Regions from separate parts of the Butyricimonas sp. Marseille-P2440 genome, predicted to be linked through region 2. Evidence: riboswitches for the same ligand, from Rfam matches in the RefSeq annotation. Region 2 holds a riboswitch; each other region holds the start of a gene.
The links. A riboswitch is a leader RNA that binds a small molecule or an ion and turns the genes downstream of it on or off. The one in region 2 is predicted to bind cobalamin.
Positions count from the first base shown of each region.

Region 1 (10,917 bases), on a different contig from region 2:
TGGATAGAGAGAAAAACGCTTGCCCGAGGGCGGAAAGTACGCCTTGGGAAGTCAACTCCGAGAACTTGGGCAAGAACAGGAATTTTATACCTTCCATGGCTCCATCCAGCGTGCACGCCCGAATCCCTAGGATCACGATTAACACGAATAACAACGGCATCATTAGTTTCGTGTATCTTTCAATCCCTTTCTTTACGCCTGCCAACACGATAAATCCAGTGAGAACCATAAAAATGATTTGCCAGAACACGGGCTTGTACGGGTTGGAGATAAAATTATTAAACAGGTCGTTTAAGTTCACCTCGGAACCGGCATGAAACGAGAACGAAAGTGATTTCACCACGTATTCCAACGTCCACCCGGCGACCGTGCCGTAAAAGGAAAGAATCATCGTGGCAGCCAGCAACACGAGAATCCCGAAATAGCGCCAGGGTGTTTTTGGTTCCAAACGGTCGAATGTCCCGAAAGCGTTCCGACCGGAATATCTGCCGAGGGCGAACTCCGAGAGCATTACCGGGAGTCCGATTGCGATAGTGAAAAAGACATACACGAGCAAAAAGGCTCCGCCGCCGTTGTTTCCTGCCTCGTAAGGAAATTTCCAAATATTACCCAATCCGACTGCAGAGCCAGCCAGTGCGGCGATTGCCCCGAATTTGGAGCCGAAACTATCTCTCGTGTTGTGCATCTTAAAAAGAGTTATAGATTAACAGATTACAGGTTACAGGTTTTAATTGTAAATTGCAAATTACAAGTAAAATTACGATTTACAGCGGCATCAGGTTACACGCCGGGGGCTTTTACTTTCAACTTTCCGGCGGTCTGTAACTTGCTAACTTGTAATCTAAAACTCTTTTCCGCTAACTTTTTGAAACTGTTATCTATAAAGTTACGGGGAAAAAAGTTATCTTCGCGATAAAATAAAATAAGCGATTCACAATGCAAGAGAAGATTTTAATACTTGATTTCGGTTCTCAATACACGCAATTGATCGCGAGACGCGTGCGAGAACTGAATGTCTATTGCGAGATTTATCCCTTTAATCATTATCCGGCACTTGATGTATCCGTGAAGGGTGTCATCCTTTCGGGCAGTCCGTTCTCCGTTCGGGACGAGAAGGCTCCGCGGCCGGATTTGTCTTCCATCAAGGGAAAATTACCTTTGTTGGGAGTATGTTACGGGGCACAATATCTGGCTCATTATTTCGGGGGGGAAGTGAAGGCTTCCAACAAGAGAGAGTACGGTAGGGCAAATTTGTCCTTCGTGGATAACGGTTGTCCGCTTTTCAAGCATATCAGCCAACATTCACAGGTATGGATGTCGCACGGGGATACGATTGAAACATTGCCGTCACATTATACCGTTGTTGCCAGTACGGCTGACGTGGAGAATGCCGCCTATCGGATCGAGGGTGAGGAAACGTACGGTATCCAGTTCCACCCGGAAGTATATCATAGCACGGAAGGAACCGAATTATTAAAGAATTTCGTGGTTGACATTTGTGGTTGCAAACAGGACTGGACTCCTGATTCTTTTATCGAGACCACGGTTGCCGAATTGAAAGCAAAATTAGGCGAAGACCGTGTAATCTTAGGTTTGTCGGGGGGAGTAGATTCCACTGTGGCTGCTATGTTATTGCACCGGGCTATCGGTAGGAATCTGACTTGTATATTTGTCGATAACGGGTTGCTCAGGAAAGATGAATTTTCTTCCGTGATGGAGAACTACAAGGAGTTAGGCTTGAATGTCGTTGGCGTGGATGCCGGGGATCTTTTCCTTTCCCGTCTTGCCGGAATAGAGGAGCCCGAGAAGAAACGCAAGATTATCGGGGCTACTTTTGTGGACGTGTTTGACAAGGAATCACACAAGATAGAAGATGCCAAATGGTTGGGACAGGGAACAATTTACCCGGACGTGATTGAATCATCGTCGGTAAACGGTCCGTCGCAAACCATTAAATCGCACCATAACGTGGGCGGTCTTCCCGATTACATGAAATTGAAGATTGTAGAGCCTTTACGTCTGTTATTCAAGGATGAAGTCCGTCGGGTGGGCAAGAGCCTCGGGTTAGCGGATAAATTCCTGAAACGCCATCCTTTCCCGGGTCCCGGGCTTGCTATCCGTATCTTGGGCGAGATCACGAAAGAAAAGGTGAGATTGTTACAGGAAGCCGATCATATTTACATATCTATGCTTCAGGAAGAGGGATTGTACGACAAAGTATGGCAAGCGGGTACAATCTTATTACCGGTCAAGAGTGTCGGCGTGATGGGAGATGAACGTACTTACGAGAGCGTCGTTGCCCTGCGTGCCGTGGAATCAACGGACGGAATGACTGCCGACTGGTGTCATTTACCTTACGAATTCTTGGCAAAAGTATCTAACAAGATTATCAATAACGTGCGGGGAATCAACCGTGTTGTTTACGACATCAGTTCCAAACCGCCAGCCACCATCGAGTGGGAATAATTCGTTAAAAATAAATAAAATCCCCTTGAATTTCAGTCAGATAATTCAGGGGGATTATTTTGTTCTGATCAATTTTATAGGGATAAGCGATAAATTTATTGTTGTTGTAAAATTAAATATTGAAAATAAATTCTTTTTCCTTTTTTTATTTGATTGTATTGCTTTTATTATATATTTTTGCAGCGATTTTGGTGTCACACCTTGTTTCAAGCGTGTGGTGAAAAGGGAATCAAGTGAGAATCTTGAACAGACCCGCTGCTGTAAGCTCTACTAAAATCTTTGAACACGACTCAAATCCACTGTTTCAACATGAAATGGGAAGGGCGTTTAAAGATGGAGTAAGTCAGAAGACCTGCCAATATCGTTGATCTAAAGCTTTCTGGGACTAGAGCTTGGATGCAGGTATTTTTTATCATATTTTTGTTGTAATAGATAATTGTAGGTATTTGTATCTATTCGAGTACTGGGGAGCTGTTGTATTTTTATAACGGCTAAAGATGAAACTAATAGTATTAGGAGTACTGATTTCGTCATGTTTTGTTGCCCCTTGTTTTTCGAGTGCGCAGCAAGTGGATTCAACCAAGACGTACCGTATTAACGAGGTGGAAGTGTCTGCTCCGAGGGTGCGCAAAGAAGTGATACCGGTGCAGGTCATGGAGGGAAAAGCGTTGGAAAAATTAAGCGTTCACTCGGTGGCGGATGCGTTGCGTTATTTTTCCGGGGTACAAATCAAGGATTACGGAGGAATAGGAGGTTTGAAAACCGTGAATATTCGGGCTATGGGTACGCAGCATGTAGGGGTGTTTTACGATGGGGTCGAGTTGGGAAACGCTCAAAACGGTACGGTGGACCTCGGGCGTTTTTCCTTGGACAACATGGAAGCGATAACTCTTTACAACGGACAGCGGAGCGCAATATTCCAACCGGCAAAAGATTTCGGTTCTGCCGGTTCCATATATATGACGAGTCGGGTACCTCGATTTGCGAAGGGTGAGAAACATCATGCCAAGTTTACATTCAAGACCGGATCTTTCGGTGTAGCAAATCCCTCGTTCTTGTGGGAACATCGTTTAGGGAAAAAGGTGGACGGGGCTTTGAGTGCGGAATATATGTACACGACAGGGAAATACAAGTTCTCGTATAAAAAGAAAAACGGGTACGACACGACAGAGGTGCGCCGGAACGGGGATGTGAATGCTTTGCGCGTGGAATACGGTTTGTTCGGGAAGGTAAACAACGGAGACTGGAAGGCAAAAGCTTATTTTTACGATTCGGAGCGAGGGTATCCGGGGGCTTCGGTGCGGGAGGAACCCGGTAAATTCAAGCATCAAGACCGGCAATGGGATTCCAATTTCTTCTTGCAAGGTACTTTCCAAAAACACTTCAATTTTTATAGCCTGCTCGTGAATGGCAAGTATGCATACGATTATTTGCATTATTTATCCGATCCGCGGTTAGATGTGAGCACGATGTATGTGAACAATCATTTCCGGCAGCATGAAGTCTATTTTTCCGTTGCCAATATGTTCACGATATTCCCGTTTTGGAACGTGAATCTTTCCGTGGATTTCCAATGGAATAAGTTGAACGCAGATCTGGTGAATTTTGTCTATCCCAAGCGTTTCACGACTTTGGTTGCTGCTGCTACAACCTTGCATTTTGAACGCTTCAAGTTGCAGGCGAGCGTGTTGGGAACTTTCGTACACGAGCGCACGAAGGTGGAGAATGGGGCGGCAGATGACGTACAGGAATACACCCCAACGGTGGTTGCCTCTTGGCAACCGTTTCGTGCCGATAATTTTAACGTGAGAGCATTTTATAAACGTGTATTCCGGATGCCGACATTGAATGACTTGTATTATACTTTTATCGGGAATATTTACTTGGATCCGGAATACACGAACCAATATAATGTAGGGGTGACGTATGCCTATATGCCGGAAAATAGATGGTTGGAGCGTTTGGAATTTCAGGTAGATGCGTATTACAATGAGGTATCGGATAAAATCATTGCGATGCCGACTTCCAACCAATTCCGTTGGACGATGATAAATCTCGGGGAGGTCGAAATCCGTGGGATTGATGTCGCCGTGCAGGGCGGTTGGCGATTCGGGCAGGATTGGTTGCTGGATACTCGGGTGAATTACACCTACCAAAAAGCCCAGGATTTCACGAAGAAAGAGAGTGCTTTCTACGGGGACCAGATTCCTTATATCCCGTGGCACAGTGGTTCCTTGATTTTAAACGGAACGTACAAGGAGTGGTTTTTAAATTATAGCTTTATCTACACGGGAAAACGTTACGAGGCGAGCGCGAATATCCCGGAAAACAGAGCGAAAGAGTGGTACACGAGTGACTTTTCGTTATCCAGGAATTTTTCATGGAGGCGGCCTACGATCCGATTGACTGCAGAGATAAATAATATTTTTAACCAGCAGTACGAGGTGGTGCAGTGTTACCCGATGCCGGGAACAAACGTGAAGTTTATTGTCAATATAACTATCTAAATAACAAAGTATGCGTGTAAATAGAATGAAAATTTGGGCGTTGACGTTCCTGCTGGGGATATTTTCGTTTTCCTGCAGGGATGATGATGACGAGATTATCCCATCGGTAGTGACAAAGGTGACACCAAGTGACTTGGTTGCCGGTCCCGTGAAAGGTTTTTTCTTGCTGAATGAAGGTAACATGGGAAGCAATAAAGCCTCGTTGGATTATTTTGATTATACCACGGGAGAGTATCACAAGAACATCTTCCCGGAACGTAATCCAAACGTGGTGAAAGAATTAGGTGACGTGGGGAATGATATTCAGATTTACGGGAACAAACTGTATGCCGTAATAAATTGTTCACATTTGATCGAGGTGATGGACGTGAATACGGCAAAGGAAATTTCCAAAATAACGGTAACGAATTGCCGGTATATTGTTTTCAAAGATGGTTATGCTTACGTGAGTTCGTATGCCGGACCGGTGCAGATAGACCCGAATGCACGTTTGGGGGAAGTGGTGAAGATTGATACAGCGACGTTGCAAGTTGTGGGAAGTTGTACGGTGGGTTACCAACCGGAAGAGATGGTAATTGTCGGGAATAAATTATACGTGGCAAACTCGGGTGGTTACCGGGTGCCAAATTATGACAATACGGTGTCGGTGATTGATTTGGAAACCTTCACGGAAATGAAGAAAATCAAGGTAGCGATTAACCTTCACCGGATGCGGGTAGACCAGAACGGGTTGATCTACGTGACTTCCCGCGGGGATTATTACGACGTGCATTCAAATACATACGTGCTCGATTCCAAGAATGATATGGTGGAAAGGAAATTAGATTTTCCTGCCAGTGAACTGTATTTGTGTGGGGATTCCCTCTACTCGTACAGCACGGAGTATAGTAAGGTTACGGGGAAGTGGAGCATCAACTACACGATTTATGACACGAGAGCCAAGCGGGTTGTTTCTCGCGGATTTATCAAGGACGGGACGGATAAGTTGATCGAGACACCTTATGCGTTGGCGGTAAATCCTGAGACGGGGGAAATATTCGTGGGAGACGCGGGGGATTACGTCACCCCGGGAATTCTTTATTGTTTCACGCCGGACGGGAAAAAGAAATGGAGCGTACAGACCGGAGATATTCCGGCACATATTGTGTTCACGACGAAAGTTTTACAAGATTAATAATAGTTTAATTTTATCAGTAGTTATGAGAAAAAAAGTTCAATTTAAGTTCATGTTATTGCTGGCGCTCATGGCTGGTGTTTTCATGGCTTGTGATGATGATGATGAGAAGTTGGATGTAGGTAATCCTGATTTTACCTTTAATTCAGAAACTGGAGAGTATTTCGTGAGAATCGGGAAAGAGATACCTCTAAGTGTCCACGTGGCAGATGCGGTGAATCCCGTGTATGCCTGGAAACAAGATGGCAAGATTGTGTCGGACGATACGATATACTATTTTCAGGGGAAAATCATCGGGGAGAGTTTTGTCAAATTTCAATTGGATGCTGACAACGGGAGTGTAGCGAAACAGGTAAAAGTGAATGTTGTCGATCGTTTAACTCCGCGGATTAAGACGGAAGCTGCCGCTGTGGCTTATTGCGGAATCGAGCGGGAGTTTGCCGCCGAAACGGAGTACACGGATGAAACTACAGTATTTGAATGGAGTTATGGCGGGAAGGTCGTGTCACATGATTCTATTCTTAAATTCAAAGAGGAAGACATCAACGTGTACACGCTTGCCTTGAAGGTTACGAACGAGGATGGCGTTGACGTGAAAAGCATCAACGTGTCGGTTATTCCCGAGGAAGAGCCTTTGTTATTCTTCGATAACGCTCGCTACGTGTTGCCCTCGATGTTGGATAAGGCAATTACGATGACTTGTCCCATCGGTAAAAATGTCGTGTTGGCTCCTGTGAAATTTGCCATCAGCGATCAGGCTGTGTACGAGTGGAAAGTGGATGGGCAGGTGCAAAGTGGACAAACTTCCGTTTGTTTTAATTTTACTCCGTCGGCAGAGGGAAAAACGTATGAAATTGATGTCACCACGACGGATAAGGGCAAAACGGCATCCGCAAAAGTTTTCGTGCAATGTACCCCGAAAGAAGGAACCTATTTCAGACCGACAACTTCCAGAAGCAGTTATATTTCCAACCATTGTTTCGAGTTTACACCGGCTCCCGGGCAATTTATTCGTTTCAACCAAAATCAGACAGCCGAGGATGCGCGTAGACAGATTCAAAATACTTTAGATAACGGTGGTGGTACAAGTTGGATCGCATCCCTTGGTGCGTGGGGCGGTTATTTTATCTTGGGATTTGACCATAGCGTGGAAGATGACGGGTTAGGAGAGGCGGATTTTGATATTGTGGGTAATCCTTTAGGTAAATATTGGTGTGAATGTGGCGTCGTTTGGGTAAGTCAAGATGAAAATGGCAATGGAATTCCGGATGACACGTGGTATGAATTGAAAGGGAGTGAAACGGGTAAACCAGGTATCACGCAACGGTATGCCTTGAAATATTACCGTCCAACAGCAGAAAAGCAAGATGTATTATCTATTGATAATGACGGGAATTTAAGTTTCTTGGCACGCAACGCTTATCATCCCGATTCCGGTTATTATCCTTGGTTCATGAAAGAAGAGTATTATATCCTTACTGGTACGTGTTTAGGTAATCAATTCAAAACAGAAGGGCTTGAAACCAACTGGGGTTTTGATTGGGGATACGTGGATAACATAAATGAACCGGCAGGATTCCGGATTGAAAATGCTATCCAACAAGACGGAAGCCCGGCAAATCTGAAATATATTGATTTCGTGAAAGTGCATACGGCACAAATGGGACAAGGTGCTGCCGTGGGAGAGGTTTCCACGGAGTCGTCCGCGGCGATGGATTTACGTTTAAAAGATAAAAAATAATAGCTAAAATAATACATTATGAGGAAAAATATTCTTTGGGGAGTTTTTATTTTCATCCTAACGCTTTTTGTCAGTTGCGATGATGATGATGATCCTTTCACGGGAAGTGATAATTTTATCACCTCTTTCAGTTTGAGACAGGGAGAAAACTCGTACCATGCTTTATTGCGGGGAGATACGATTATACTGACAACTCCGGAGGGAGTCGTGTTGAGCGAAGTTACCCCGGAAATCGCATGCAGTGAAAATTGTTCCATAAAACCGGATCCTTCCACGATTACCAACTGGGACGAACAAATCTATTTCGTGATAACTTCTTACAACGGAGCGGAAAGAAAGTATATCTATATTCCTGAAAAACAATACATTTCTTTTGAAGGTATCGTGATGTTGAACACGCAAGAAGAGGTGGATGCTTTCGGGGCAAAGGGATTGACCCAAATTAACGGTAGTTTGATTATCGGCCGTCAGACCGGGTTGGACACCATTCACTCCTTAGAAGCGTTATCATCCTTGAAAAGCGTGACAAACGATGTGATAATCAATCGTCTGTTTTCCGGATACGAATTAACTGGATTGGATAACTTGGAAGATGTAGGTGGAAAATTCCAAGTATATCTTACGGATAGTTTGTGGAACGTGACATTGAACCATTTGGAACGTGTCGGTGGAGATTTTAGCGTAACCAGTAATGCGATTAGTGAAATACTTTGTCCACACTTGGAAACTGTTGGTGGAGCGTTGACGTTCGAATCGGGTTCCGTAACGGTGGATTTTTCATCTTTGCGACAAATTAGCGGAGACTTGACTTTAAATGGAAAAGTTGCCATGAACGGAATTGTTTTCCCGTCATTGGAACGTGTTGGAGGAGCTATTTCTGTCACTATGAGTTCTTTGAAAAAATTGGAATTTCCTGTATTGAGAAGTTGTGACAAGTTATCAACGAATAGAACAGGAGCTTTGACGTTACTCTACACTCCCCTGTTGGAAGAGATCACCACGGAATTAAACTTGGGAAATAATCCGCTGTACGAGGTATCTTTCCCCGTGTTAACGCATATCGGCACCGTGATGTTGAATTGCCCACAGGTGAACCAGTTTAACGCTCCTGCCTTGAAAACGGTGGATAATAATTTTGATATTACACTTGCCGGGGCCAATCCGGAACAATTTGCAGCTTTGGAAAGCGTGGGAGGTACATTTACGTTAAACTTCACGCTTGATGAATTTAAATTTCCAGCGAAATTGAAGAAGTTGGGTACGTTGGTTATTAATTCAGGAATCAAGAGATTGGATATTCGGGGAATTGAAATTAATGAAATCCAATTTAACGGTACCGGTTTGGAAAATACGACCTTAGTGGGAGACAATGTTTTCAATGGGACGTTTAGTTTACAGAATCTTGGCGGATATTTCCCAAAATTGGAGGGATTTCGAGAATTAAAAGAACTAAATATTGGCTATTTAAGCATGGGTGGCAATACACTTGAAATTGCCGGAGTACGTAAAATCAACGAGAATTTCTCTTACTGGGCAAACTCTAACGTGTCGGGAATATTGCTCACGGATTTGGAAGAGGTTTGCGGGGATTTTGAACTTTTTTCCAACATCAAAACCTTTCATTTTCCTAAATTGAAAACCATCGGGGGAAATGCAACCATTTCCATTAACGATTACGATAACGAATCGTTCCCCTTGTTGCAATCGGTGGGTGGAAATATGATCTTTGGAACAGGATATCAGGATAATTGGGGATCTTATGGACCGGAAAAAGTGCTTTATTCCGCCTTGCGGACAGTAGGAGGAATATTGGATATTCGTCCTGCTGCACCCAGTCCATGGGGTGATAATCAAACAGCCTTTAATAAAAAGTTAGACAATTTGGATTTTCTTTCCGGACTTGAAAGTATCGGTGGTTTCCGTCTTGTAAACCACGAGGCAATGGTTTCTTACGAGGGATTGAAAAAGGCCATATCTACTTGTCCGGCATCCAAATGGCAGGTAGAGGGTAATGGATACAATCCGACGTACGAGGAGTTGGCAAACCAACAACAATGGACTAAACCGGAATAGTTTATGAATTAATAATGGAAAAGATGAAAATAAAAAATCTGATATATTTTGTATGGGTTTTCCTCATTGGCTTATTTGTTGCTTGCGAGGATGACGACAGTTTGTTCTCCGGTGACGAGAACTACATAACCAACTTCCGTCTGGTGCAGGGGGAACATACCTATACCGGTACGATTGCCGGGGATTCATTGATTCTCGCTGTGCCGGAATACGTGTCATTCAAGAATGCCATCGTGGAATTTACCGCGAGCGAAAATGCCACGTTGACTCCCGATCCTTCCACAATCACGGATTGGAACGAGAGTCGCACGTTTACCGTGACTTCTTATAATAAGACACAACGTACGTACAAGTATTTGGTGGTGAGAACGCTTTTGGCGCAGGAAGGTGATGTCGTGTTGACCACTCCAGAGGAAATAGAGGCTTTTGCAGCCCGGGGAATCAATAAAGTGGAAGGGAATGTGGTGATTGGGAAATTGATGGGAAGCGTGAAGGAGGATACCTTGACTTCCCTCGCCTTGCTTGCTTCCTTGAAAGAGGTTACAGGAAAAATTACCATCAATCCGACTTACGGGGGAAGATCTCTTGAAGGGTTGCAATCTTTGGAAAAAGTCGGCAGTTTGGTGATGCTTTCTCGTGCATCCCAGTACGGGGCTTTAGGGTTATTGAACCTGAAAGAAATTGATTTGCCGAACTTGAAAAAGGTGGGTTCTGAATTGACCCTTGCTGCAGATACCCTTTACACGGTAAATTTAAGTGCGTTAGAGAGTGTCGGTGGAAGTATTAAGTTTGAGACCCGTGATATTCGGAAGATGAATCTGCCAGCTTTAAAAATGATAGCTGGAACTTTTTCTTTTTCGGGACTTTCCCCGGAACGCTTAGAATTACCTCAATTGACCACGGTAGGTGGGAAAATGGAGATAGTTAATATTCTCCGGATGAAAGAGTTTTTATGT
Region 1 is NZ_LT594610.1:1,449,096-1,460,012, reverse strand. Features, by position in the region: gene BN8899_RS17175 (sodium-dependent transporter) at 1-685, opposite strand, end outside; gene guaA (glutamine-hydrolyzing GMP synthase) at 937-2,466, shown strand; cobalamin riboswitch at 2,639-2,841, shown strand; gene BN8899_RS17165 (TonB-dependent receptor) at 2,964-4,973, shown strand; gene BN8899_RS17160 (YncE family protein) at 4,984-6,147, shown strand; gene BN8899_RS17155 (PKD-like domain-containing protein) at 6,173-7,888, shown strand; gene BN8899_RS17150 (hypothetical protein) at 7,907-9,961, shown strand; gene BN8899_RS17145 (DUF5018 domain-containing protein) at 9,985-10,917, shown strand, end outside.
Region 1: it holds a riboswitch for cobalamin, as region 2 does, so the genes downstream of both, BN8899_RS17165 (TonB-dependent receptor) here and BN8899_RS06480 (ABC transporter substrate-binding protein) in region 2, are expected to answer to the same signal.

Region 2 (10,917 bases):
TCATGGTTTTAGTCGGTGCAGGCATGGTATTCGGCAATTTCTATGCCGGGCGACTATCGGACAAATATACCCCCTCTATCGTTACAGCAATCATCGCGACCCTCACCATCGTGCTTATGCCAATGATGTATATGTTTGCCAGCTATAAAATCCCATCGCTGCTATTCGCATTCATCGCCCCGGGTTTGTTGTTCGGTCTTGGGGGACCGTTGCAGTATCTTATTGTACGCTATGCCAAAGGAGGAGAGATGCTTGGCGGTGCAGGAATACAGATAGCCTTCAATGTTTCCAATGCTGTTGCCGCGATACTAGGTGGAGCGGTCATCAAACATGGCTTCGGATTGGCCTCACCCGCTTTGGCAGGAATTCCTTGCGCCATCGTCGGGGCAATTGCACTCTACACGTTGTATTATCACGAGAAACGTATGTAGCCGATTTATCCAGAAAGTGCAAAAAAACGCCATTACAGAATACGATTTCACCTGAATTTGCAACCTTCGTCAAAGGTTACTATCTTTGCGAAAACAATTTACAATGAAAAACAAAACCAAAATTACCCGGGCAGACTACTTGAAAGCCATGAGGAAAGCCCGGAGAGAAGAAGAGATCAGGGAACATCTCCACCCCGTGAACATTAACAGGGTACACAAGTCAAAGAAAGTTTACAACCGCAAACGGAATAAGGCGGATCTGAATAAGGATCTGCCTTATTTTTTACCCTCTCGGCAACACGTTCGCCACCGCGCTTAACAACTCCGCGATATTTGCCACCTCCATAACAGGCTTCCCGGGCGCATTAATCTTGAAGCCCGATGTCGTCAGATCTCCCGTTTCCACCCACACGTCCGCCTCCACGTTCCGGTTCGCCAACACACCGTTCCTCTGCAACGCTTTTCGTACCATGGCATACTTCTGCCCGTGCCCGATCAACCGAATCCGGGAAGTATATTGATTCTCGATCCGGAATAACCCGGTTTCCATGTCAAAGACAATCCCCTTCCGGGCAAAAAAACTACTCAAGTGACCTTCCAAAGCCAAGTCTTCCGGCGTCCCTATCGTGATACCGTGTTGCTTATCCATCAGCCATATCTTGTCGGCAATCTGCAAGGCTAGTTCAAGATCATGCGTGGAAAGGAATATCGTTTTTCCCGTTTCCCGGGTCAACTGATGGAGCAATTGCATGATTTCCACCTTGCTGGGAAAATCCAAAAACGCCGTCGGCTCATCCAAAAAGATCACGGGTGTCTGTTGAGCCAGAGCCTTGGCAATCATTACCTTCTGCCGCTCGCCATCACTCAGCGTGTGTACCATGCGGGATGCCAGATTCTCGATCTTCACCAAAGCAATCGACTCCTCCACGATCCGGCTATCCTCCTCCCCGAACGTTCCCCAAAAACCCGTGTAAGGACTTCTCCCCATACCGATCAACTCCCGGGCACTCATGTTACGGACATCGCACTTCTCGGTCAACACCACGCCGATCGTTTTTGACAATTCCTTGTCGGAATAAGTCCCGAGCTCCCGATCCATGATAAAAATCTCGCCGCTCAACTTGGGCTGAAAAGCCGATAAAGTTCGCAACAGCGTGGACTTTCCAACCCCATTCGCCCCTAAAAGGCAAGTCAACTCACCCCCGTTTATCTCCGTACAAATCCCCTCCGCCACCACCTTCGTGTCATGCTTACTCTTGTACCCGATAGAAAGATTTACCAAACGAACCGTAGACATAGTTTAAAATTTATTCAGATTTCCACCTCATTCCTCTTCCTTTTCCTGAACAACACGGATGCCACCACGGGGGCACCCACCAATGCCGTCACCGAATTCACGGGCAAAGCCCCCTCGAACCCCGGCAAACGGGCAATTAGATTACAAAGCAACGCCAGCGACGCCCCCACCAGCATCGAGGTCGGCATCAATATCCGGTGGTCGGAAGTCTGGAATATCGCCCGGCACAAGTGAGGCACCGCCAATCCCAAAAAGATAATCGGACCGCAATAAGCCGTGACGATCGCCGTCAATACCCCGGAACAGGTTATCACCCACACCCGGGCACGATTGATATTCAGTCCCAGGTTACGGGCATACCCGTCACCCAGCATCAACAAATTCAAGGGTTTAATCAGTAGAAAAGACAGGGGTATAATCACCGCCATGATCGTCACGAACAACATCATCTGGTTTCCCGACACCCGGGCAAAGCTACCCAATCCCCAGATCACGTATGCCTTAATATCTTCCTCCACGCTAAAAAACTTCAACACCCCGATAACGGCATTCGCGATATACCCGATCATCACCCCGATAATCAGCAGCGTGACACTTCCCCGTATCTTCCGGGAAGCGAACACGATCAACCCCATGACCGACAGGGCGCCCACGATAGCCGCCACCGACAAGGCGACCTCCCCGATAAATCCCAAACGGCTCAAAGCTACCCCACCCAACTTACCAGACAACAGCACCACAAAAGCCACCCCCAAGCTCGCCCCCGAGCTGATACCCAACACGGAAGGTCCCGCCAAAGGATTGCGGAAAATAGTCTGCATCTGTAACCCGCTGATAGAAAGTCCCGCACCCGCCACCAACGCCGTCAACGCCTGTGGCAACCGGGATTTCAATATAATATTCTGCCATGCCACCGGTTCGTCACCACCGCCCACCAGCACGTTCCATACCGAGGAAAACGGGATCGACACGGAACCCAGCAACATATTCAACAACAGAAACACGACGATCGACACCGTGATAAAAAACATCCATATAGTATTCCGTCCTCGTCCCATACCTTTACTTTTTGAGCAGATCGTAATACACCGGATCATGATCGGGCAATATCTCCGGGTGGAACACCCGAATCATATCGGCAAGTACCACCTCCGGTTCGGCAGGCATACTCTCGTAAAACGGCTTTTCACGCATATTGCAATAGATCACACGTTTATCCCGGAAAGCCTTGAAGTCCGCATAACGCTCGTCCTGAGCCTTCAATGCGTCATAACAATACTCCCCGGCGAAACTATTCGCTATCCGCCAGTAATCGGCACTCTCCGCTTGATTGTACACCGTCTCGAAGTCTAGTGTCACCCCGCCCGACCGGGGATCATCTTTCAGGAAATAATCCGCCCCCGCGTCATGGAAAAGCTGAGCCAAGAAACTTTTGCCTCCCACTGCATACCATACCCCTCCCCGCAACTCCCCGCTAAACACCACCGGACGGCGTTTCACCTCTCCGACGAGGGCTTTCAGCAAATTATACCGGTTCTCTATCCGGTCGAACTCCCCGTTAGCCTTATCTTCCATCCCCAACAGCAGCCCCACGAACTTAATCCATTCCGCCTGTCCGAGCGGGGTCATCTCCTTGTAACCGAGATGCGGCACCAGAGGAATGTCAATATCCTTCACGGCATCGTATCCCCCGCGTTTGAAAGGAGAAATCAGCATCAGATCGGGATTCAAGCTCATAATCACCTCGTTGTCAAAGTTTCCCTCGATACCGATACGGCGGGTCTTCCCCTCATCTACCCGTTGCTGCATCTCCCCGTTGAAAAGGAAACGGGTACTCGTAATCCCCACCACCTTATCAATCGCCTCCAGCTTGATAAAATTCGACAACTGCAAAGAAGTCATACACACCACGCTCCGCACCGGGATCTCCACCACGGGCAGCTCCGCCGGGGTTTGTACCTTTGTCCCCCGGGGAATCAAAACGTACTGGTAATGGGTATGACTACTCTCCTGCGGGTCTTTGATATTCAACACGGCATACCCTTCCCGGTATTCCAACCAGAACCCCTTGGCATATCTAATCTGAACCCGGGGAATCGAATCCTTCCCCGCCTGAACCGCTTGTTTATCCGCGGATTTCTTACCCGTGCCTGACTTGCAGCAGCAGAACACGCCGCAGGCACACAAAAAACATAATAAACGTACTAATCCATTCATCTCTTTTCCTCCGAAAGTATTAATCATTCGTGTCGTCCGGCAGGTTTTCTGGCTTGTCATCTTTTCTCCTTCCCAGATTCGATCCAGTGGTTTTACCGAAAAGATCTGCCCACCTTCGAGGCAGGAAACGACTTTACAGCTGCGGGGACAGCCCCGGAATTTCACCGGATTCCCTTTTCTTCCAACAAGGAAGCACCAAGACGCCTGCAAATATATAAATATTATTTTGAGCGTATCCGTTTTTTAACGACTTTTGCACCCGAAATCAGTTTATAAACTCATCATATGAAAGGTAAAGTCGTTAGCGTATCCCTGGGGCCAGGCGACCCCGAACTGATCACGGTCAAGGCACTGAAAGCCTTGCAAGAAGCCGACGTGATCTATTGTCCCGGCACGAAAGACAAAGAAGGCAACTTCAAATCATACGCCCGGAACATCATCGAAGCGTTACCTGTCGACACTACCAAAATCAGCCTTTTCCACGTTCCGATGTCCAAAGACCGCACGCTTGCCAACCGGGCTTATGACGCCCTCAGCATGGAAGTGGCGTCACTTGCCGCCACGGGCAAAACCGTTGCCGTCACGGCGGAAGGCGACTCCGGCTTCTACTCCTCGGGGAATTACATGTTCGGGAAACTAGCATCCATGCACGTTCCTATCTCCGTCATCGCCGGAGTCCCCGCATTCATCGCTGCGGGAGCCGCATCGGGGCTTCATATCGTGAAACAGGAAGAACGGCTGGTCGTCCTGCCGGGCAAAACCACCCCGGAAGAACTCGGCGAGTTGATAGCCACGAACCACGTTGCTGTCATCATGAAGCTATCCCAGTGCACCCGGGAAGTACACGAGTTCATTCGCCGGAATCCCCCCGCCGAGTTTCACTATTACCAGAACGTGGGCACTCCCGACGAACGCCACGAAACGGAACCGAGCAGCCTTCTCGACATGGATTTCCCTTATTTCTCCCTGATGATTATACGTCCCGCGGGCAGAAACTCTCTCGGCTAACTAAACAATTGGCACAAATATTGCGTACAACGTAATCACGGAACGAATGATTATTTAATCTATGCTAATATAACTTTATCAACCTAAAATGATTTTACGTACGTTATATATCACGTTATTGTGCGTTTTGTCGCTCTCTGTTTTTGGTCAAACCCAGGACAATAACCTGGCAACCAACAGCTCCACGGACACGACAACCTCGAAAAACGGTTTCTTCCATCGCTTCTACCGCTATTTCGCAGACGCCAACAAAGAAAAAGAAGAGAAACGATTCGACTTCTCCGTCATCGGGGGCCCCCACTTCTCGAGTGACACGAAACTCGGGCTCGGGCTAGTCGCTTCCGGGTTATTTCGCATCGATCGGAATGACAAGAGCATATCCCCATCCAACATTTCCATTTACGGGGACATCACCACCACGGGATTCTACCTGCTGGGTATCCGAGGCAACGTCATTTTCCCGCAAGACCGTTTCCGGCTCAACGCCAATATGTACTTTTTCTCGTTCCCCAGCGAATTCTGGGGTATCGGTTACGAGGCGGGACACAGCGACAATAGTACCGAATACAAACGCCTGGAACAACAAGTCAAATTCGAATTCCTCTGGCGGCTGGCGCCTAACCTGTACGTGGGCCCTAACCTCATGTTCCGTAACGTGGTAGCGAAAGACTTCGACGACATCAGTTACTTGAACGGCGCCCCCAAGAACGTTACCACCTTCGGACCCGGTATCATCATTTCGTATGATTCAAGGGACTTCATCCCGAACCCGGCACGAGGAATATTCGTACAACTGGAACAACAGTTCTTCCCCGGCTTCCTCGGCAACGACCAGGACTTCAAACGCACCAGCTTTGACTTCCGGTATTACAGGAAAGCCTGGAAAGGAGCTATCGTGGCATCGCAATTACAGGGCATATTCAATTACGGGGACACCCCGTGGAGCATGGTCGCCCTGATGGGAGGCTCGTACAGCATGAGAGGCTATTACGAGGGACGTTATCGGGACAACGACCTCGTACAGGCACAGGTAGAACTCCGGCAAAAGATATACAACCGCCACGGGATCACCCTCTGGGGAGGTGCCGGCAACGTGTTCCCGGACATGGACGGGTTCAAATGGGATCAAACTTTACCCACTTACGGTATCGGTTACCGTTGGGAATTTAAAAATAGAATTAACGTAAGACTAGACTATGGAATCGGCAAAGGCGTCAAAGCATTCTACTTCAATATTAACGAGGCTTTCTAGGGGAATTGTCAACTTCGTGAAAAAGAGCAAAACCTTGTTTTGGCTCTTCATCGTGTTGAACCTCGTCCCGAACTTTTGCCTGTTATTCACGGAACCACTTTCCCTCGTGGGAAAAGTCATCCTCATTCTCGCGCCGTTAAGCATTTACATGATCGTCCTCTCCCTGCTCAAACGGGCGGGCATCATGCAACTGATACTCATACCCGTGCTTATCCTGCACGCCTTCCAGCTCGTGCTATTCTACCTCTTCGGGGAATCCGTCATCGCCGTGGATATGTTCCTGAACCTACCCACCACGAATGCCTCCGAGGCGGGTGAATTGTTAGGCAATATCTGGCCTTCCATCATCATCGTGTGCGTGCTCTACGTCCCCGTCATCACGCTTGCCTCCATCGCCGTCCACCACAAGGTGGTACGCCCTGCCGCCTTCCGCCGGAAGATGATCACGTGGGGCATCGTCCTCCTTATTATCAGCGCGGGACTTACCGCTTACGAGAAAAGACGGGACAATACCTACGAAGTCAAAACAGACATCTACCCCGCGAACGTGATGTACAACTTCTACTTTGCCTGCGAGAAATGGAACCGCAGCATGAACTATCCCGTCACCTCCAAAGATTTCGAGTTCCGTGCCACGAGGGACTCCGCCCATGAACGCCGGGAAATATACGTCCTCGTCATCGGGGAAGCCGGACGTGCCGAAAACTGGGAACTGTGGGGCTACGGGCGGGAAACCAACCCGAAATTGAAGCAGGAATCGCAACTCGTACTATATAAAGACGCCATCACGCAATCGAACACCACGCACAAAAGCGTGCCGCTCATCCTTTCCGCAGCGGACGCCTGCCACTACGAACGACTATACACGCAGAAAAGCGTTCTGACAGCCTTCAAGGAAGCGGGCTTCAAAACCGTGTTTCTCTCCAATCAAGTGCCCAATCGCTCGTTTACCGACTATTTCGGTAAAGAGGCGGACTTTTACGTGAACATCCGCCCCATCGAGGACGGCGGGTTAATCACGATAAACAACTACGACGAGGAAATGTTGCCGCTCATGCGCCACTACATTGATTCCCTGACAAACGACAACCTCCTGATCGTGTTCCACACCTACGGGTCGCACTTCAACTACAAGGAACGCTACCCCGCAGAGTTCGCCCGCTTTACCCCGGCGAACGCCACGGAAATCGAGTACAAAAACAAAACGCAACTCGTCAACGCCTACGACAACAGCATCCTGTACACGGACAACTTCCTGTACAACGTGATCGAGATTCTAAAGCAATCCGGCAGCGACGCCACCATGATCTATTCCCCCGATCACGGGGAAGACCTGCTCGACGACAGCCGGAAACGCTTCCTGCACGCCTCGCCCATCCCGACTTATTACCAGTTGCACATCCCGTTCCTGATCTGGTTCTCGGACAACTACATCGAGGCTCGCCCCAATTTCTACCAGGTGGCACGCTATAACAGCAACGCCCCCGTTGCCACGAACCACATTTTCCATACCCTGTTGAACCTTGCCGAAATCAACACCTCACACTTCGAGCCGGAACTCTCGCTTGTCAACCCGGTATTCAAGCGGCAACCGCGTATGTACCTCGGCGATCACGACACCCCGATCAATTACTATGAAGTGGGTCTAAAAAAACAAGACAAGGAAATGGTAAAACACAGGGGTATGGACTGCACGGTAGACATCTCCCGTTAAACAATCCTTGTTATCCCACTCTTAGCCTAGTCTTCTCCTAGTCTTCCCGCACATTTCCCTACCCGTTATTCTATTGTCATTCTATTACTATTCTATTGCTATTCTATTTAAATAGAACAACAATAAACTTATAATATGATATCAACACGCTAATTCCCCTAGAAAACTAGGGGAAGAGTGGGAGAAGAGTAGGGGAAGAGAGGAGGCATCCCGAAAGATGTTAAATATTTAACACAAGGCAACCGTGTTGAAAAAATACCTCTTCCCTATTGCCGAAGCAAGGCTTATTCACTATTTTTGACCCGGTAATAAAAACTAACTTGTATCAAAAATGCCACAACAGGCATTTAAACATTAAAAAATCCATTCAAAATGAAAGTAGCAGTAGTAGGAGCAACAGGACTCGTGGGGAGAAAAATGTTGCAGGTTTTAGAAGAAAGAAATTTCCCGGTTACAGAATTGTTGCCGGTCGCCAGTGAGCGTTCCGTGGGTAAAGAAATCACCTTCAAAGGGAAAAACTATAAAGTCATGGGAATGCAGGACGCTATCGACATGAAACCCCAGATCGCTATTTTCTCCGCCGGGGGGGACACCTCGCTCGAATGGGCTCCCAAGTTTGCCGCCGCTGGCATTACCGTGGTCGACAACTCATCTGCGTGGAGAATGGATCCGACGAAAAAACTCGTGATCCCGGAAATCAACGCCGACACACTGACCCGGGAGGATAAGATCATAGCCAACCCCAATTGTTCCACCATACAGATGCTAGTGGCACTCGCCCCCCTGCACAAGAAATACCGCATTAAGCGGGTGGTAGTATCCACTTATCAGTCCGTCACCGGAAGCGGTCTGAAAGGCATCAACCAACTGGAAGGGGAACGGGAAGGCAAAGAGGTAAAAAAAGCCTACGCCCACCAGATCGACCGCAACTGCCTGCCGCATTGCGACTCGTTCACCGATAACGGGTACACGAAGGAAGAAATGAAACTCGTGAACGAAACGTGCAAGATATTGAACGACGACACCATCAAGGTAACCGCTACCGCGGTAAGAGTTCCCGTCGAAGGCGGTCACTCCGAGAGCGTCAACATCGAGTTCGAGCAAGATTATAACCTGGGAGAACTCCGAGACCTGCTGGCTCACACACCCGGAATCGTTGTTCAAGACGATCCCTCGCAAAACCTCTACCCCATGGCAATCACCGCCAACGAGAAAGACGAGGTATTCGTGGGACGCCTCCGCCGAGACTTCTCCCAGCCAAACAGCCTCAACCTGTGGGTCGTTTCCGACAACCTCCGCAAGGGAGCCGCCACGAACGCCGTACAAATAGCGGAATACTTGAATGAACATCATCTAATATAACACGGGAAGAGCCGCCACGAAGGCGGCTCTTCTCTCATCACAAATTTTTCTCGCCCTTCCTGTCACCCTTTCGCATTTTTTGGGATTACTATACATAGTAATCACTTAAACAATATCCGAAGATGAAATGCTATTTTTTACTTTTATTATTTGCGCTATTCTCTTGCGCCACCCCCTTGCGCCACGGGAACAATATAAAAACTTCCGTCGACGTTGATGAATTACCGGAAATCGGGCTAGGCATATCGACAACAACCACTGACCTGCGAGTCGTTGAATTCGATTCCGCCAAACACGGGGAACGTATCATAGAAGACGCCGCAACCGTCTATCTAACCTTACACAACGGCTTCAGTGAACGCAAACAACTTTACGCGGAAAAAGGAGACCATATTCACCTCGCTTTCGACGGGAAAAACCTTCACCGCACGTCCAAGATCACGGGGGACCGCCCGCCCATCACGGAATATCTGTCCCGCTGGAAAGCCGTATTCCCCTCCCGCAGCATTTACACCCTGCCGTTGCCCGAGTTTGAGATGAAATTGAAAGAAACGATACAAACAAATTCAAGTTTGCTGGATTCTTGTGAAAGTGCATTGAACAAGGCAAGTAAGAAATTCGTGAAACTGGAACGTGCCCGCATGAAATACCTGCTCGGGTCTGTCCTCGTGAATTATCCTTACGCCCACGGCTGGAAAAACCGAAAGGACATCGATGCCGATTACTACACCATGCTCGAAAACTGGATCGAGGAGGACAACAACTACCTCGACCTTCCGGAATACCGGACATTCGTCACGCATGCATGCTCATTCCTGGGCTCGCGGAACGAAGAAAACGCAGCGACTCCTTACGAGAATGTACTGAAACAAATACAATACGCCGCCCGAAATTTCAAACAAGATGAAGTGATACAAAGGTTCATCGCCACTTGGGCTAGCGAGTACGTGCAACGCAACGGCATCACGCAAATCGAGGAACTGGATAAAATCACGAGAGAGAGACTGACAAACCCAGACTTACTCTCCCGTTACACGAGCGTATATGATAGCTGGAAATGCCTGGAACCGGGCAATGAAGCGATAGATTTCATCGCCAGAGACTCAACGGGCAAAGAGTATAGCCTAAAAAATTTCCGCAACGGATACGTCTGCCTCTATATCTGGCAAAACGTCTCCCCTTGCCTCGTGGAATTCGCCCACCTGCAGGAACTAGCCCCCCTGTTCAAGGAAAAGAACGTCCACCTGGTAAACCTCTCCATTGAACCCAAAAACGAAACGTGGAGGGAAGTGATCAGGAATAAAAATCTCCAGACGGGAACCCACCTTTACCTGGAGGGGACACGAGAATTCCTCTCGAAATACCACTACAGTTCCTGGAACGTTTTCCAATTCATCTTAATCACCCCGGACGGGAAAATAGCGGGCAGCCACCTCCCGAAAGCCTCCTCCGGAGAACTTGAAAAATATTTGAAAGAACAGCTTTGAATCGATCAATAATCATAACAAAGTACAATCATTAACAGGATTGTACTTTGCTATTTCAACTATTTTTCGTTTTTTTGTTACGTGAAAAACGCCCGTATCATGGTAAAGTCCGATAAATTCATACAAGGCATAAACAACAAGGACCCTCT
Region 2 is NZ_LT594609.1:93,716-104,632, forward strand. Features, by position in the region: gene BN8899_RS06460 (MFS transporter) at 1-431, shown strand, start outside; gene BN8899_RS06465 (hypothetical protein) at 535-750, shown strand; gene BN8899_RS06470 (ABC transporter ATP-binding protein) at 715-1,728, opposite strand; gene BN8899_RS06475 (iron chelate uptake ABC transporter family permease subunit) at 1,743-2,759, opposite strand; gene BN8899_RS06480 (ABC transporter substrate-binding protein) at 2,791-3,945, opposite strand; cobalamin riboswitch at 3,966-4,160, opposite strand; gene cobI (precorrin-2 C(20)-methyltransferase) at 4,231-4,953, shown strand; gene BN8899_RS06490 (BamA/TamA family outer membrane protein) at 5,042-6,205, shown strand; gene BN8899_RS06495 (lipid A phosphoethanolamine transferase) at 6,222-7,919, shown strand; gene BN8899_RS06500 (aspartate-semialdehyde dehydrogenase) at 8,292-9,281, shown strand; gene BN8899_RS06505 (peroxiredoxin family protein) at 9,404-10,768, shown strand; gene BN8899_RS06510 (RNA polymerase sigma factor) at 10,868-10,917, shown strand, end outside.

Region 3 (10,917 bases), 100 kb from region 2:
AAAACCGCTCTGCTCTCGCAATTCAATGGATCACCGGTACCAATATGCTGGAACCTACAGATGACGAAGTTTTCTTTCTCGCATGGGGATATCGCTGGGAAAAAGGGACAGAACCTCTAGGTATCGATATGTTGCGGGCGATCGCGAAAGCAGATCCCCGCCTCTATATTGCTCAATCGGGCAGTTATATTATCGGTTTTGGCTATGATGGAAACAATGACGGAAAAATTGAAGTAAGTAACGGGAACTTGACAATCTCTCAAGACAACTTTGTTGACGGCTTCTATGAACTTTCATCTCAAGACTTTGATAATTTGAAACCCGTTGATCCGGAAGATTATTGGTTAGGAGGGCTATACCAAGCTTATCCCACTTATTGGCTAGGACAGGGCAACGTAGTTCCGGAGTCCGAAGAATTCGACTATTCCAACTTTTTCGTGATCTATCGTTCTTTGGAAGACCTTTCTTGGGATGCATGGACTCTGTCCCCCATTGACTATGAGGAGATGAGGAACACTCTACCCATTCCCCGTCTATTGCAAGCGGCAGAACCCAACAAAAAATAGTCATAGACTATCATTCTGAAAAAATCCGATTGCTAATCAAATCCAAGCAATCGGGTTTTACTTTTTAAAAGGAGCGTACTATGTTGTCAAGTATCTCGTAACCCTATAAAGTATTCATAGCCAAAGACCGGACGAAATAATCAACTCTATTCAAAAATTCATTCATTCACATTTGGCCATAAATTTTCCGAATTCAAAAAGACAACAAAACACATCCATCCAAAAAGTTATCCAATTTTTGTTACAACAAATTATAATTCATCACATTAACAATACATACATTTCAAGGAAATTATTTTATTTGAAAACTGCTATTGAAATACAATTATTTTATCATACATTTGCCATGCATTCGGTTCACTCCGGTGACGAACAGGGAAGCAGGTGAAAATCCCGCACTATACCCGTAGCTGTAAGCTCTATTCAACGCTTGAATCAATAATCCACTGTCACGCTGTCGATGGGAAGGAGATTCAAAAGCGAGAGTAAGTCAGAAGACCTGCCGATTGCAAATAAATTGGAGCTTTCGGGTGAAAAGCGAAAAAGACAATTCTCTGCCATACACGATCCTTTCTCGTGTTTTCCCCGAAGTATTTTTTAATTATTAAAATTTTAATCATGGAAACATCAACCACGTTCTCAAGAATCGTGAAACGCAACGGGGAAATTTGCGATTTCAAACCGGAAAAGATTGAACAAGCCATTTTCAAGGCAACGAGAGCTATCGGACAGCCCGATCGTAAAACAGCACGGGAATTGTGTCATAAAGTCGTGCAAATCCTTGAAGCGAACACCCCAGAGCGGGAGCTTCCGCACGTGGAACAAGTCCAGGACACGGTGGAACTCGTTCTGTTCCAACACGGCGACCTGCAATTGATGAAAACATACCTGCTCTACCGCAAGCAACACGAGCAGATACGCAACTCGAAGACGCTGCTGACAAATATAGAAGTCATGGATAATTACCTGTCATTGAGCGATTGGAGAGTGAAAGAGAGCGCCAATTCCTCGTACTCGCTGCAAGGACTGAATCAACATATAGCGACGCAAATCACGTCCAATTACTGGTTGAGCCAACTCTACCCGGAACGTATCTCGGAAGCGCATAAAAGCGGGGCTTTGCATATCCACGACTTGGGATTCCTGAGTGTTTATTGCGTAGGCTGGGATCTGAAAGACTTGCTGACGGTCGGATTCCGGGGGGTAGAGGGAAAAGCACAGAGTAGCCCGGCAAAACACCTTCGCACGGCTCTCGGGCAGATCGTGAACTTTTTCTACACCATGCAGGGCGAAGCCGCCGGGGCTCAAGCGTTCTCGAACTTCGACACGTTCCTCGCTCCTTATATCCGCTACGACAATTTGAATTACAAGCAAGTGAAACAATGCTTGCAGGAATTTCTATTCAACCTGAACGTGCCGACCCGGGTCGGGTTCCAAACACCTTTTACCAATATCACGATGGATTTGACTGTACCCGATTTTCTGAAAGACGAACATATCGTGCACGGCGGTGAAGTGAAAGAAGAAGTGTACGGGGATTTCCAAGCCGAAATGACGATGCTCAACAAAGCATTCGCCGAGGTGATGAGCGAAGGCGATGCTTCCGGCAGCCTGTTCTCGTTCCCCATCCCGACGTACAATATTACCCCGGACTTTGAATGGAACAACCCGGATTACGAGGGCATCTGGGAGATGACAGCAAAATACGGCATTCCCTATTTCTCCAATTTCGTGAATTCCGACATGAAGCCGGACGACGTGCGCAGTATGTGCTGCCGCCTCCGGCTGGACAAACGGGAGTTAATGAAACGAGGCGGAGGATTGTTTGCCGCCAACCCGCTGACGGGTTCCGTGGGAGTGGTAACCATCAACCTGCCCCGGCTGGGATATGAAGCCGCGTCGGAAGAGAATTTTTTCCAACGCTTGCGCCATTTGATGGAGATCAGCAAGGAAAGCCTGGAAATCAAACGCAAAGTGATTGAACGTTATACCGAGAAAGGACTGTACCCTTATTCCAAATATTATTTACGCTATATCAGGGAACGCTACGGTTGTTTCTGGAAAAACCACTTCTCCACGATTGGCATCAACGGCATGAACGAGTGTTGCATGAATTTTCTCGGGGTACCCATTTCACACCCGGACGGGATGGAGTTCGCCCAAAAGGTGATGCACTTCATGCGGGATATATTGACGCAATTCCAAGATGAAACGGGAAATATATACAATCTTGAAGCAACCCCGGCAGAGAGTACTTCTTATCGTTTCGCCCTGCTCGACACTGCCGAATATCCCGATATTATCGTTGCGAACCACGAGCAATACAAGCAAGGCGCACAACCTTACTATACCAATTCCACGCATCTGCCCGTGAACTTCACGGATGACCTGTACGAGGCTCTTGACCAACAAGACAAGTTGCAAACGCTGTACACGGGTGGAACCGTTTTCCACGTGTTTACCGGGGAGCAGCAGACCTCCGCGCAAGCGGCGAAAAACATGGTTCGCAAGGTGACGTCTACTTTCCGATTGCCTTATATCACGCTCTCGCCGTCATTCAGCATATGCCCCTCGCATGGCTATATCGCGGGAGAACATTTCAAATGTCCGCATTGCGGGGCATCCTCCGAGGTGTACAGCCGGATTGTAGGTTACATGCGTCCCGTAAGCCAATGGAACAACGGGAAACGAGCCGAGTTCAATGATCGGAAACTGTTTGACAAGAGCGTCCAGAAAAAAGAAAGCGTATTATGCGAATAGGAGGATTCGTCAAACAAAGCCTGATTGACTGGGAAGGGAAAGTTACCGCAGTGATATTCACGAAAGGATGCAATTTCCGTTGCGGGTACTGCCACAACCCATCTCTTGTACTGCCGGAATTACTCCGGCAGACACAGGACATGAAGGAAGAGGACGTATTCGGCTTCCTCAACAAACGGCGGGATTGGCTCGACGGGGTGGTCATATCCGGGGGAGAACCGACGTTGCACGAAGACCTGCTCCCGTTTATCCAAAAAATAAAAGCCCTCGGGTTACCCGTGAAACTCGACACGAACGGGTCGAACTCGGAGGTTTTGCAACAATTGATCGCCGGACAGTGGATAGATGCCGTGGCTATGGATATCAAATCCTCACTCTCGCTTCCCGGTTACCGAAAGGTAAATTACACGATGACTGCCTCGTTGCTGGAAAAGATACAAGAATCTATCCGGATTATCAAAACCTCCGGACTGGAATACCAATTCCGGACGACGGTTATCCCACGAGTGCAAAGCCCCGAAGAAATACAAAGCTTACAAAAAGAATTCTCGGGTTCACACTACGTCATTCAAGAGTTCCGGGACGGGGATATTCTGGATAAACACATACACGAATAAACTAAATAATATTACTTTTACACCCTCATTTTATATATCAAGATCATGCAGAAGTTCATTTTATTATTCATATTACTTATCACGGCAATCACCGGATACTCGCAAAAGCATAAACGTATCGTATCGCTTGCCGCCTCCATCACGCAAAACCTGTACCTTTTGGGAGCAAACGAAGACATCGTGGGCTGTACCCGCTTTTGCATCACGGAACCGACGGATTCTATCCCGGTCGTGGCTGACGCGGTGAGCGTGAACATGGAAAAGATCGTGGCACTGCAACCGGACATCGTGCTCGCCAGCGGATTGACTCCCCCGAAAGTACTCGAGGGATTCGAGCGCATGGGTATAAAAACCAAACGCCTGAACCAACCCAAAAACTTCGAGGAGATATGCCAGCAATTTATCACCCTGGGTGAGATATCGGGCAAAGCTGACAAGGCGGAAGCTACCGTGAAGGAATGCAAAGCACGACTCGAAAACCTGAAAAAAGGAATCAATTTCAACAATCCTCCCAAAGTATTCATGGAGATCGGTTGTGACCCGCTATTCTCGGCATTACCCGGCTCGTTCATGCACGACTATATCCAACAAACCGGAGGGGTAAACATCGCACAAGACCTTGACAATGCCATGGTATCCAAAGAATTCGTTCTTCTCCAAAACCCAGACATCATTTTTGTCGTGGGCATGGGCATCGTGGGCGAAAACGAGATCACCAAATGGAAAGAGATCAAAAGCCTCAATGCCGTGAAGAATAATAAAATATTTCCGTTGGATCAATATATTTGCAGCCCCACGCCTGTCACGTTCGTGGAGACGGTGGAAGAGTTGATTCAATTGATGAAGCAGGAAATAACGCCTACCCCCTATACTATCTGAACCCCGAGTTTACGGAAATTCTTCGGCTGTCCGAAAAATACGAGGACATCCTTTTCCGTGAACACGAGGTCGGCAGGGGGATTATCCACGACTAAAGCTTTACCGGCTTTAGGATCATAGCGTTTTAAGGCAATCAATTTCAAGCCGAACTCTTCCTCAAATTTGGCATTTTCCAATTTTCTCCCCAAGAAAGTAGAATGTACTTCCCACTCGATAACCAGATGGTCGTCATCCACCACGTAGGAATCAACTGTAGTTCCCAATTCTACTTTCGTGGCAAAGAAATCGGCATATTCCCACTCGGGATTTATCACTTCCGTGATCCCCATGGATTGCAAGATCACCTTGTGCACGGGCGAGATGGAACGGGCAACGATACGTTTCACGCCAAATTGTTTCAACAAGGCTATCACGAATAACGAGGTCCCGAAATCCTTCCCGAACACGACGAACACGACATCCACGTCCAATAAAGGCAAGGTCTGCAATGCCTGCGCATTCTTCACATCCAATGCCACCGTGTTCGTGATCGCCTCCTTGTACAAATTTATCTTACTGATATCCGAGTCAACGCCTAATACCTCGTTGCCCCTTTTCGTCAACCGCTGCGATAACGCAACCCCGAAATTTCCTAATCCAAATACAATGCACTTCATAAGAATTGAAAATTGAGAATTAAAATTAGAGTATTACCGTGTCGTCCGGGTAAGTATACAATTTTGCTTCCTGACGACGGATGAAACAAGCCAAGAGGGTCAACAGACCGACACGACCGACGAACATCGTGAAAACAACAACAAGTTTCCCGGCGACACTCATGGTCGGGGTCAGATTCAGCGTCAATCCAACCGTACCTAACGCGGATATAATCTCAAAAGCAGCCTGCGTGATGGTTGCCGTCGGTTCTAACAAAATAATAGCGAATGTGCCTAAAATGATCCAGAGCACGGAAAGCACGATCACCGAATGTGCCCGGTTCACGTTCTCCCGGGTCAATTGCCGATGGGCTACCACCACCCGGTCGTTACCCGTGAGGTTCGCCCAGATATTTTTCAACGCGATCACGAAGGTCGTGACCTTGATACCGCCACCCGTGGACATAGGCGCCGCACCAATCCACATCAACACCATGGTCAGGAAAATGGTGGACGGGTGCAGAATAGACATATCCACGTTGTTGAATCCCGCAGTACGGGGAGTCACCGCCCCCATGAACGAAGTCACGAACTTTCCCGTCACGGACATTCCTTCCAAGGCGTTGTGGTCTTCGAATATCCAGAATAAACCCGTCCCCACGACCAGCAATACCAACGTCGTGGGTAACACGATGCGGGTCGTCGTACTCACGATACGGGGTTCATGGACAACCTTGTACCCCATTCCCAGCATACATTTCACCCTGTTCCGGATACCGTAATGCAGCAATCTCCCGTAATTGAACAAGATTGGGAAACCGATACCCCCGAAAATAATCAGGAAAGCCAGGATCACCTGCAATCCATACAGATGGCGTATCAACGGGTCGTAAAGATTGCCGGGCAACGTGGAGAAGCCCGCATTACAGAATGCCGAGATACCATGGAACAAAGCGAAAAACGTTTTATTCCCGATGTCCGCCACATTCTGTACCTGCAAATATACCAAATACACACCGATGCCCTCGATAATAAAGGTTGTCAACACGATGTACACGACTGTCCGGAAAATATCTCTCAAGGAAGCCTCGTTCAGAAGATTTTTCATCATCAACTGGTCATGAAAAGAAGTACCGCTTAAAAAGGACATGGCGAAAAAACTCGTGAAGGTCATCACCCCGATCCCCCCGACCTGAATCAAGAATAACAGGACGACTTGCCCCATCAAAGTAAACGTGGTGCCCGTGTCCACAACCGTCAACCCCGTCACACATACGGCACTCGTCGACGTGAAAAGCGCATCCGTGAAACTAATGCCCTCGTAAGTGGCATTGGGCAACCTCAACAATACCGATCCTAACAAGATAATGAACAAGAAACTTCCGGCAAAAAGGACTTCCGTTTTCACCCGGCTTCGCAAGACGACGAATATTTGCTTCGAGAGCTGGATGATGCTTAACAGCAACACCACCCCGTAAGTCAATATCCGCTCCACCTTGAAGAGTAGCGGACTGATCGCCCCGGAATCCGGCTTGTCAAAATGCCTCGAGAATAAGGTCAAGGCAAACAGGAAAAGCAACGCCAATACCTCTATCCAGAAACCTTTCTCCGCTCGCAACAGCTTAAAATTAAACAGGAAACGAAGCAAACCCAGCGCCAGGAAAAGATGCATGATCTCCCGGAAAGTATAGTATATCTCGTGGGAATACGTGTCGGGCATCCTAAACCCGAAGCGATAAATCACCAGAATGATCGCCAGAAATGAAGCCAAAAACAATAATACGTTGCTCACCACTTCCACCAAGTGCTTGAGCGACTTGTAAATCTTTCTTACCCTATATTGAAATTCCACCGAGAGCATAACATCTTTTTTTAGTTTTTAACGTCAATCCCCGCATGAAGTTACAGAAAAGTACCAAAAACTCGTTCCACTGGACGAATACAAGAATAACTTTCAAGTTTAATGAATATTTCGCATCTTTGTACCGGAAACCGCTATATCTTAACAAATAAATTTCCCATGCAAGGAAAATATTACAAATGGATTGTCTTTCTGGCTTTTTTGCTACTGTTGCTCGCAGGAAGTATCATTGCCGGACTTTGCTTCGGGGAGATTCGTTTTTCCATACAAGATCTTTTTCAGCTTTGGAACGGCGATCCGGATGATGTTCGTTTAAATATCCTGCGCCAATTAAGAATCCCCCGCATCATACTCGGATTCATTGTCGGCGGGGCATTAAGCCTGTCGGGAGTTATCTTGCAAGGAATATTCCGCAACCCGCTCGTAGAGCCCTACACCCTAGGAATATCGGGAGGGGCATCCGTGGGGGTCACCGCGGCAATCGTGATGTCATTGCATACCCTATACGGCAGTCTGATACTTCCTATTGCCGGATTCATCGGGGCACTCGTGACGATCGTTCTTGTCTACACGCTCGGGATACGGCGGGGCAAAGTACGCATCCACAATCTTTTGCTGACAGGAGTGATGATTAGTTTTATCTCCTCCTCGCTCATGTTGCTCATCATGTCCATCACGAAAAGCGAGAATCTGCACGGCATCGTATTCTGGATCATGGGTTCCCTGAACGAAACCGCCCCGGCTCTCATCACCCTGATTTCCACGACCAGCCTCGTCGTTCTATGTCTGGCATTTTTCTACACACCAACCTTGAACGCCATGCGCCTAGGGTCGGAAAAGGCGATTCAACTGGGGATTAATGCCAACCGAGCTATCAAAATACTATTTTTGCTCAGTTCGCTGCTCACAGGAATCTGTGTTTCCATCGTCGGGGTTATCGGTTTCGTGGGATTGATTATCCCACAATTGATGCGCTTTATCATTGGTTCCGACTACCGGATATTGCTACCGAGTTCCTTTATCGGGGGAGGCATTTTCCTGATCCTGTCCGATATATTCGCCCGAACGATTATTGCCCCCAATGAACTTCCGATCGGGGTTATTACCGGCATCATCGGCGGCATCATTTTTATCCTTGTCATGAGTAATACCCGAACGGAAAAAACGATAGCATGATATGGAAAACGCGATAGAAATAAAAAACCTCCGGTGCGGCTACGGTCACAAATTCACAATACACGATATCTCGTTCAACGTCCAACGGGGTAAGCTGACGTCTATTATCGGTCCCAACGGGGCGGGCAAAACGACCCTGTTCCGTGCCATCACCGGGATGTTGCCCGTGCTAGAAGGCTCCATACGCATAAACGACAACGACGCAACCCGCATGACGCACAAGGCGAGGGCAAGGCAAATTGCCATTGTCAACCAAACCGTGGAAGCAGATTTCATTTCCATTGAAGATTACGTGCTCATGGGACGCCTGCCATACCATGCCCCGCTACAACTTTTCGAAAGCAGCGAGGACTATGCCATTGCCGAGAAAAATATGCGACTGACAGGGATATGGGAGAAACGGAAAAAACTCATGAACCAACTTAGCGGTGGCGAACAACAACTGGCAGCCATCGCCCGGGCACTTACCCAACAAACGGAAATACTCCTGCTTGACGAACCGACTTCCCATCTTGACATATCGCACCAAATGAGGATTCTTAACCTCGTGCAACTCCTAAACCGGGAAAAGAACCTTACTGTGTTGCTGATTATCCATGACCTCAACCTCGCCAGCGAGTTCAGCGACCAGTTAATCATGCTCAAAGAGGGAAGCATCCACACCGCCGGGACCCCGGAAGAAGTGCTTACTTACGAGAATATTGAAAGCGTGTATGACACTTTAGTCCTAACCCAAAGCAACCCGCTCTCCGGCAAACCATGCGTGTTTCCCGTGTCGGAGAAGCATCACCTTCACCTAAGAAAAAGTCCTGACCTGTAAAAACTTTATTTCATAAAAACAAAGTACACGGCAAGTACCAAACAGACACAAGCAGCCAAGTGATTCCATTGGAATGTCACCCCTTTGAAGAAAAGGAGCGAAAAAATGATAAAAATAACCAAGGTGATTACTTCTTGAATAACTTTCAATTGCATCAAAGAAAAAGGTCCCCCGTTACCGATGAATCCCAAGCGATTAGCCGGCACCTGCGCACAGTACTCGAAGAGAGCGATACTCCACGAGAAAAGAATTACACCGAAAAGGGGCCAGCCGTCTATCCACTTCATTTCCTGCAATTTCAAGTGCCCATACCAGGCAAATGTCATAAAGATGTTGGAAACAATCAATAACAATATCGCGTAAATTCCCTGCATACGATCAAATATTAATCCATGAAATGATTTTCTAAAACCGACACAAAAGTATAAAATTTATTACCTTTGTTGATAACGATTGGGACAAACTTTAAGTACCGGAATCATGAAAGCAAATAAAATCCAAAAAATAGAGATTCGCAATATATGGGGAAAGTATAGTTTCCGATGGGAGAATCTGAATCCAGACGTGAATATCCTGACAGGTATTAACGGTAGCGGTAAAACGACGTTCTTCAATATTATCGACGCCTTGTTGTCTGCCGATGTCAAACGGTTGAAACTGTATAATATCGAGGCGGAAGTCACGATTGACGGGAATGATACTATTTTCCGCAAAGAGAGTTCCGTTGCCTCTGTCAGGCAAAAGCTATCGGGAGTAAATTACCTGAAGATAAGCACATTCGACGTACCTATCCGGGATCGTCGGAAAATGGGCAAGGAAGACAGTCCCTTGTTGAGCGAATTGAAAGAGATCGTGTACAGCGTGGGTGAGAATAACAATTCTTTCTCCGACTATCGCCTCCGAGCCACGAATTTCCCTGACCAGGCAGAAAAGATCAACCGCCGTATCCGGAATTTCTACGACACGGTAAACCACCTGTTCGCGGGCACCGGGAAAACGATAGAAATAGACCCGATGACGAATCAACTGATCTTCCGGGATGGCAACGAGATGATCCACTTGTACAAACTCTCTTCCGGGGAAAAACAATTGCTGATTATCCTGCTCCGGGTTTTCCTTATGGATGAACAACCGTACATCCTCCTCATGGACGAACCGGAAATATCGTTGCACATCGAGTGGCAATACCGTCTTTTTGAAGAAATTCAAAAACTGAACCCACATTGCCAGATCATCACGTCCACGCACTCTCCAAGCCTTTTCGGTGACGGATGGGGTGACAAACTTGTGTTTATCGAAGACTTATTAATTCCATGATCCAACTAATTTTAGATTTATGATTTTAGATTTCAGATTGAAAATTATCACCTCCCCTCCTTCCATGTATTGGAGGAAAGAGCCGATCTGAATCTTTTATTTTCAATTCTCAATTTTCAATTGTTATGCTTCGCCCTCCCGTATCAAAAGAAAAATATTACTACCACGCTGCCAAACGATTTATGATGGATGCACAATTGTTGCGTTGCCGTGCTGCCATACACGTGGAAGATAAAGACGATATTGTGTTTTGGAGTACCGTTCTAAAACACTTCCGCCCTAACGA
Region 3 is NZ_LT594609.1:198,185-209,101, forward strand. Features, by position in the region: gene BN8899_RS06855 (PKD domain-containing protein) at 1-566, shown strand, start outside; cobalamin riboswitch at 903-1,088, shown strand; gene BN8899_RS06860 (ribonucleoside triphosphate reductase) at 1,185-3,326, shown strand; gene BN8899_RS06865 (anaerobic ribonucleoside-triphosphate reductase activating protein) at 3,317-3,943, shown strand; gene BN8899_RS06870 (ABC transporter substrate-binding protein) at 3,989-4,822, shown strand; gene BN8899_RS06875 (potassium channel family protein) at 4,810-5,478, opposite strand; gene BN8899_RS06880 (TrkH family potassium uptake protein) at 5,504-7,318, opposite strand; gene BN8899_RS06885 (FecCD family ABC transporter permease) at 7,478-8,494, shown strand; gene BN8899_RS06890 (ABC transporter ATP-binding protein) at 8,496-9,314, shown strand; gene BN8899_RS06895 (DMT family protein) at 9,320-9,688, opposite strand; gene BN8899_RS06900 (AAA family ATPase) at 9,795-10,631, shown strand; gene BN8899_RS06905 (DUF4435 domain-containing protein) at 10,814-10,917, shown strand, end outside.
Region 3: it holds a riboswitch for cobalamin, as region 2 does, so the genes downstream of both, BN8899_RS06860 (ribonucleoside triphosphate reductase) here and BN8899_RS06480 (ABC transporter substrate-binding protein) in region 2, are expected to answer to the same signal.